One region of the Amycolatopsis sp. NPDC051373 genome, then DNA from elsewhere that is predicted to be linked to it. Evidence: riboswitches for the same ligand, from Rfam matches in the RefSeq annotation. Region 1 holds a riboswitch; the other holds the start of a gene.
What was found. A riboswitch is a leader RNA that binds a small molecule or an ion and turns the genes downstream of it on or off. The one in region 1 is predicted to bind cobalamin.

Region 1 (3,200 bases):
GTCAGTGACGGCCGCCCGCGCCGCCGACAGGTCCACCGGCTCGCCGCGCAGCGCCCGCCCGAGCAGCACGACCTCCGCGACCTTCTGGTCGGCGAACGCGAGCCAGCTCCCGAGTCGTGAATCGAGGGTCTCGGCCTCGACGTCGTAGGGCACGTGCAGCAGCGAGCACGACGTCGAGACGCTCACGTGCCGCGCGGTGCTGGCCAGCCGCGCGGCGCGTTCCAGCGCCCGGTCCGGGTCGGTGCGCCACACGTTGCGCCCGTCGACGACGCCGGCGAGCACCTCCTTGTCGCGCAACGCGCCTTCCGCGGCCACAGCGTCCACAAAGGACTCGTCGGTGACGAGGTCCACGGCCAGCGCCTCAACGGGGGAGCGGGCCAGCACGCCCAGCCCGCGGCCGAGCCCGCCGAAATACCCGGCGACGAGCAGCTTCGGCCGGTCCTCGGCCTTGGCCAGCACGTGGTACGCGCGGGTCAGCGCGTTGAGCTCCTTCGTGGTGCGGTCACCGGCGAACGCCGGCTCGTCGAGCTGCACCCACTCGACGCCCTCGGCCTTCAGCGCGGCGAGCAGCTCCGCGTATGCGGGCAGTAGCTCGTCGAGCAGCTCCAACGGTGCGAAATCCGGTTGTGTCGCCTTGCTGAGCAGCAGGAACGTGACCGGCCCGACGAGTACCGGCCGCGTCTCGATCCCCAGCTCCCGGGCCTCGCGCACCTCGTCGAGGGGCTTCGTGCACGACAGCGTGAAGCGCGAGCCGGGGCCCAGTTCGGGCACGAGGTAGTGGTAGTTGGTGTCGAACCACTTCGTCATTTCGAGCGCCGGCTCGTCCTGTACGCCGTGCGCGGCGGCGAAGTACGTGTCCAGCGATGAGAGGCCGAGGCGCGTGAAGCGCTCCGGCAGCGCGCCGAACAGCTCGGCGGTGTCGAGCACGTGGTCGTAGTGCGAGAACGTGCCGGACGGGATCGACTCCAGCCCGGCGTCGCGCAGTCGCGACCAGGTCCGTGCGCGCAGTTCGCGGCCGGTGGCGAGCAACTCCGCTTCGCCGGTGGTGCCCGCCCAACAGCGCTCCAGGGCGCGCTTGAGCTCCCGGGCCGGGCCGATGCGCGGGTATCCCAGGATGGTGGTGCCGATGGTGGTCACAGGCTCTCTCCTCGCGAGCTCGCCAACGAGCCCGGACACGCGAGAGCCGCGTTCGGTCAGGCCGTGTCCCACGGGGCCCGGACTCACGCACGCCGTCGGCGCACGTGCCACGGGCAGGTCTTCGGACTCGTGGGCGTCGACCTCGCGCCTACTCGCCGTCGCTTCCCAGGCTCGCGCCCAGTGCTTGACCACGAAATCGTGGTGACGGCTTTCGTTCCCACTCACCGCTGCGGGGCAGTCCCGGATTCACACCGGATTCCCTGTTGCCTCACCGGCACGACCGAAAAAAGCCCGGCCACGCCCTGGCGAACCTGTGGCGTGGCCGAGCCTAGCGGGTCGGGGTTGCGGGCGGCACAAGCCGCGCCCCGGTCCCAGAGTCCGGGATCAGTCCGCTGTGATCAATCCCAGTCCAGCGCGCCGCCCGACTGGTACTCGATCACGCGGGTCTCGAAGAAGTTCTTCTCCTTCTTCAGGTCCATCGCCTCCGACATCCACGGGAACGGGTTCTCCGTCTCCCCGAAGATCGGCGCGAGGCCGATCTGCTGGGCGCGCCGGTCGGTGATGAAGTGCATGTACTGCTCGCATAGCTGCGCCGAGAGGCCCAGCATGCCGCGCGGCATGGTGTCGCGCGCGTAGCGGACTTCCAGCTCGCACGCGTCCTGCAGCATCTGCCGGATCTCCGCCTGGAACTCTTCGGTCCACAGGTGCGGGTTCTCGATCTTGATCTGGTTGATGCAGTCGATGCCGAAGTTCAGGTGGATCGACTCGTCACGCAGGATGTACTGGTACTGCTCGGCGATGCCGACCATCTTGTTGCGGCGCCCGAGCGAGAGGATCTGCGCGAAGCCGGTGTAGAACCACATGCCCTCGAAGATCACGTAGAACGCCACGAGGTCGCGCAGGAACGCCTGGTCGGCCTCCGGCGTGCCGGTCTCGAAGTCCGGGTTCTCGAGGTTCTGCGTGTACTTGAGCGCCCACGCGTCCTTCTCGGAGATGGACGGCACCTCGCGGTACATGTTGAACAGCTCGCCCTCGACCAGGCCGAGGCTTTCGCAGATGTACTGGAAGGTGTGCGTGTGCACGGCTTCCTCGAACGCCTGGCGCAGCAGGTACTGACGGCACTCGGGGTTGGTGATCTGGCGGTACACGGCGAGCACGATGTTGTTGGCCACCAACGACTCCGCGGTGGCGAAGAAGCCGAGGTTGCGCTTGAGCATCTGGCGCTCGTCCTCGGTCAGGCCGTCAGGCGACTTCCACAGCGCGATGTCGGCCTGCATGGCGACCTCGGTCGGCATCCAGTGGTTGTTGCATGCGGCGAGGTACTTGTCCCACGCCCAGCGGTACTTCATGGGCAGCAGCTGGTTCACGTCTGCGCGCGCGTTGATCATGCGCTTGTCGTCGACGTTGATCCGGGCGGCGCCGACCTCGATCTCGCCGAGGCCGGTGGCGTCCGTGGTCTCCACGTTGGTCATCAAGAGGCTCCAAGAAAAGGCTCGCCGGCGGTGCGGCCGGTTCGCGCCGGTCGCACCGCCGGCGAGGAGGTCACTGGCAGGCTTCGCAGTCGGGGTCGTCGATGCGGCAGGCGGCGCCTTCGGTGGCGACGAAGTCGATGTCGTCGACCTTCGGCATTTCCTTCGGCTCGGCGGGCTTGGCGGCCGGGACCGCGGCGGGCACGGCCGCGGCGGGGCTCGCCGGGACAGCGGCCGAGGGCGACGGCACGGGCGCAGTCGCCGGGACCGGCGTCGAGGCCGGAGCAGCGGCGGCGGCCGGGGCGGCCGAGACCGCGTTCAGCTTGCCGTCGGTGCCGCGCAGGGTGCTCTTCTCCACGTGCGTCGCCGACTGCGCGCGCAGGTAGTACGTGGTCTTGAGGCCCTTGTGCCACGCGTAGCGGTACAGCTCGTCGAGCTTGCGCCCGCTCGGCGCCGCGATGTAGAGGTTCAGCGACTGCGCCTGGTCGATCCACTTCTGCCGGACCGAGCCCGCGTCCACGATCCACTTCGACTCGATCTCGAACGCGGTGGCGTAGAGCGCCTTGAGGTCGTCCGGCACGCGGTCGATCTGGC
Region 2 (3,200 bases), on a different contig from region 1:
ACCAGGCAGAGCACGAGCGCGCCGATCGTCACCGCCGTCACGTCGACGGCCGCGGTCGCCGACGCGTGGCCGAGGCTGATGCTGCTTCTTCGCCGCCTCCGCGCGGCGAGCAAGGGCCAGCAGAGCAGCGCGTACGGCAACGCGATGGCCGTGATCGGGATGATCCCCCAGAAAGCGCGCAGCAAGGCGCCCATGCGCTTCCCTTCTCGAACCCCTCTGAACTGCTTCTTCCCGCCCTCCCAAGATCAACCTTCGCATTGCCGGTTCGAGTCGGCATGCTCAGCGGGCCGCACTATTCGGTGATCTTTCCGGTGGCGCGAAACGGCTTCCCGTGGTTCGGTCGAGGCGCGGACCGTCCATAGTGGATGCTGTGGACAACCCTGTGGAAGGATTTCGCCGACTTGGTGAAAAGCCTTGTTTCACAACGGAAATCAAGGGTTCGAGCCTGTGTACTACCCGGCGAGCTCGCGCGCCTTCCCGATGAGCGCGGACAGGTGCAGGCCACGGTGGACGTCGCACGGATGCGTGGTCGTGCCACTCGCGACCATGGCCGCGAAGTCGTCCAGCAGTGCCGTGTAGGACTCCCCGGCGGTGCCCGGTTTGCGACCGAGCGTCCGGTAGCCGTGCTCGCCGTAGACCGCGACCTCGACCACGCTCGGCTGAACCGGCAGTCGCAGCGACAGCGTCGCGGTGCTCGTGGCGCCGCCCTCGTGGGCGAACATCAGCTGCCACAGGTCGTCGGGGCCACGGTGAGCCGCGAGCACGTCGGTGATGCGGCCGAGGGCGGCGTCGAGCAGGTCGAACGCGTGCGGGCCGATGTCGGCGAGCGCGCCACCGGCCGCGTCGAGGCGCCAGGCCGAGGTCGAGTACTGCCCGCCGAGCAGCGCGCCCGACAGCCAGCGCGCGCCACCGCCGCGCCAGCCGCCCGAGGCGGCGAGGCCGTCGAGCCACTCGCGCGTCTGCTGGGAGAACCGCAGCGTGAGCATCACGAGCGACGCGACGCCGGCTTTGTCCACGGCGTCGGCCAGCCGCTGGGCGCTCGCCAGGTCGGCGGCGATCGGCTTCTCGAGGATCAGGTGCTTGCCGGCCTCGGCCGCGCGCGTCGCGATCTCCGCCTGCACGGCGGGCGGCACGGCGAAGGCGAGGGCGTCGACCAGCGAGAACAGCTCGTCGAGGTCGTCGGTGCCGACGGCTCCGTGGGCCTCGGCCAGCGGACGGGCGCTGGTGATGCGGCGCGCCCACACGGCGGTGAGCTCGGTGCCGGGGTGTTCGGTCAGGCCCGGCGCGTGCACCGTGGTCGCCCAGGGACCGGTTCCGACGAGGCCGATGCGCAGCTGTCCGACGTCCACGCCCGGCAGTGTAAGTGTGTCCGGCGCCGCTTCCGGCGGGTACCTCCGGTGGGTTAACGTCGGTCAGCTGTACACCACGATCGGGGGAAGCCGGTGGGAATCCGGCGCTGACCCGCAACCGTGAGCGGCCGCCCGTGCGGCCGTGAGCCGGATCGCCCGCCGTGGTCCGATTCGATGCGAGGTTCATCAACGATGCGGTTGTTCCCTGTCTTTTCTGCCCGGCTCCTTGCCGTGGCCGCGCTCCTGGTCACCGCCGGTCTGTCCGGTGCGAGTCCCGCCACCGCGACCGTGCCCGGCAAGGGCGCCGCGGGGTACTGCCCCGACGCCACGGGCGTGACGGTGGTCGTCGACTTCCAGGACCTCGGTGGCGACACCCTGATCCGCTGCGCGCCCGGGCCGCAGGCCGACGGCGTGGCGGCCATGCAGAACGCGGGCCTCGACATCGCGGGCGTCGGCAAGTACGGCCTCGCGCTGATCTGCAAGATCGAGGGCAAACCGGCCGACCAGTCGTGCTCGGGGATGCCGCCGGAGAGCGCGTCGTGGAGCTTCTGGACGGCGACCGACGGTGGCAAGTGGGCTTCGAGCCAGGTCGGCGTGCAGGGCTGGAAGCCGCCGGCGGGGAGCTTCGAGGGCTGGTCGTTCGCGCACAAGAAGTCCTTCCAGGACTACCCGCCGCCGCGGGTGGCGCCGGTGCGGAAGGCCAACGTGCCTGCGCCCGCGGCCGCGGCCACGGATTCCGGCGGCAGCGGTTTCCCGTGGAGCCTGGTGATCGGGCTCGTCGTGATCGCGGTGCTCGTCGTCGCGGGTGTGGTCGTCGGGCTGCGGCGCAGGCGTGCTGCCCGGTAACGCGCGGGCTCTGCACCCGGGCGCGTGGTGGGTGTGGGCGCTCGCGCTCGCCGTCGCCGCCAGCCGCACCACCAACCCGCTGCTGCTCGCGCTGGTGATCGCCGTGGCCGGGTTCGTGGTGGTGAACCGCCGGGGCGACGCGCCGTGGGCGCTGGCTTTTCGGGTGTACGCGCTGGTCGCGGGCGTGATCGTGGTGTCGCGCGTGCTGTTCCGCATCCTCAGCGGCGGCGAGGACGGCGGCCACGTGCTCTTCACGCTGCCGACGATCCCGCTGCCCGCCGCGGCCGCCGGGATCGAGCTGCTGGGGCCGACGTCGGCGGAGGAGCTGCTCGGCGGCTTTTACGACGGGCTGCGGCTGGCCACGATCGTGCTCTGCGTCGGCGCCGCCAACGCGCTGGCCAACCCGAAACGCCTGCTCAAGGCCGTGCCCGGCGCGTTGGCCGAGGTCAGCACGGCCGTCACGGTGGCGCTTTCGGTCGCGCCCCAGCTGGTGGAGAGCGTGCAGCGGGTGCGGCGCGCGCGACGGCTGCGGGCGGCGCGCGGCCGGGGGCTGAGGTTCGTGAAGGGGGTTTTCGTGCCGGTGCTCGCCGACGCGATGGACCGCTCGCTCCTGCTGGCGGCGGCCATGGACTCGCGCGGCTACGGCCGGCGTGGCTACCTCGCGCCGCGCGTGCGGGTGCTGATCGCGACCTGCGTGCTCGCGGGGCTGTTCGGGGTCGCCGTCGGGGTGTACGGGGTGCTCGACGGGTCGTCGAGCTGGCTCGGCGTGCCCATGCTGGTGGCGGGCTTGGCCGTGGCGTCCGCCGGGTTCGTGCTGGGCGGACGGCGGATCCGGCGGACGGCGTACCGGCCTGATCCGTGGCGGCTGCCGGAGACGTTGGTGGTGCTGTGTGGGGTCGCGTCGGCGGGGCTGCTGCTGGCTTCCTCGCCGGCGCAGCTGGCCACGTCGGTGAGCCCGCCGAGCTGGCCGACGTTGCCCTTGCTGCCGGCGTTGGCCGTGTTGAT

Region 2: linked by a shared signal. The riboswitch ahead of AB0383_RS10625 (hypothetical protein) and the one ahead of metE (5-methyltetrahydropteroyltriglutamate--homocysteine S-methyltransferase) in region 1 are both predicted to bind cobalamin.

What each region holds. Positions count from the first base shown of each region.
Region 1 covers NZ_JBFBAE010000010.1:225,310-228,509, forward strand. Annotated here, with positions in the region: partial or broken gene metE (5-methyltetrahydropteroyltriglutamate--homocysteine S-methyltransferase) at 1-1,137, opposite strand, end outside; cobalamin riboswitch at 1,232-1,447, opposite strand; gene AB0383_RS20850 (ribonucleotide-diphosphate reductase subunit beta) at 1,536-2,609, opposite strand; gene AB0383_RS20855 (ribonucleoside-diphosphate reductase subunit alpha) at 2,680-3,200, opposite strand, start outside.
Region 2 covers NZ_JBFBAE010000005.1:23,096-26,295, forward strand. Annotated here, with positions in the region: gene AB0383_RS10615 (VanZ family protein) at 1-194, opposite strand, end outside; gene AB0383_RS10620 (Gfo/Idh/MocA family oxidoreductase) at 453-1,349, opposite strand; cobalamin riboswitch at 1,393-1,528, shown strand; gene AB0383_RS10625 (hypothetical protein) at 1,581-2,195, shown strand; gene AB0383_RS10630 (CbiQ family ECF transporter T component) at 2,185-3,200, shown strand, end outside.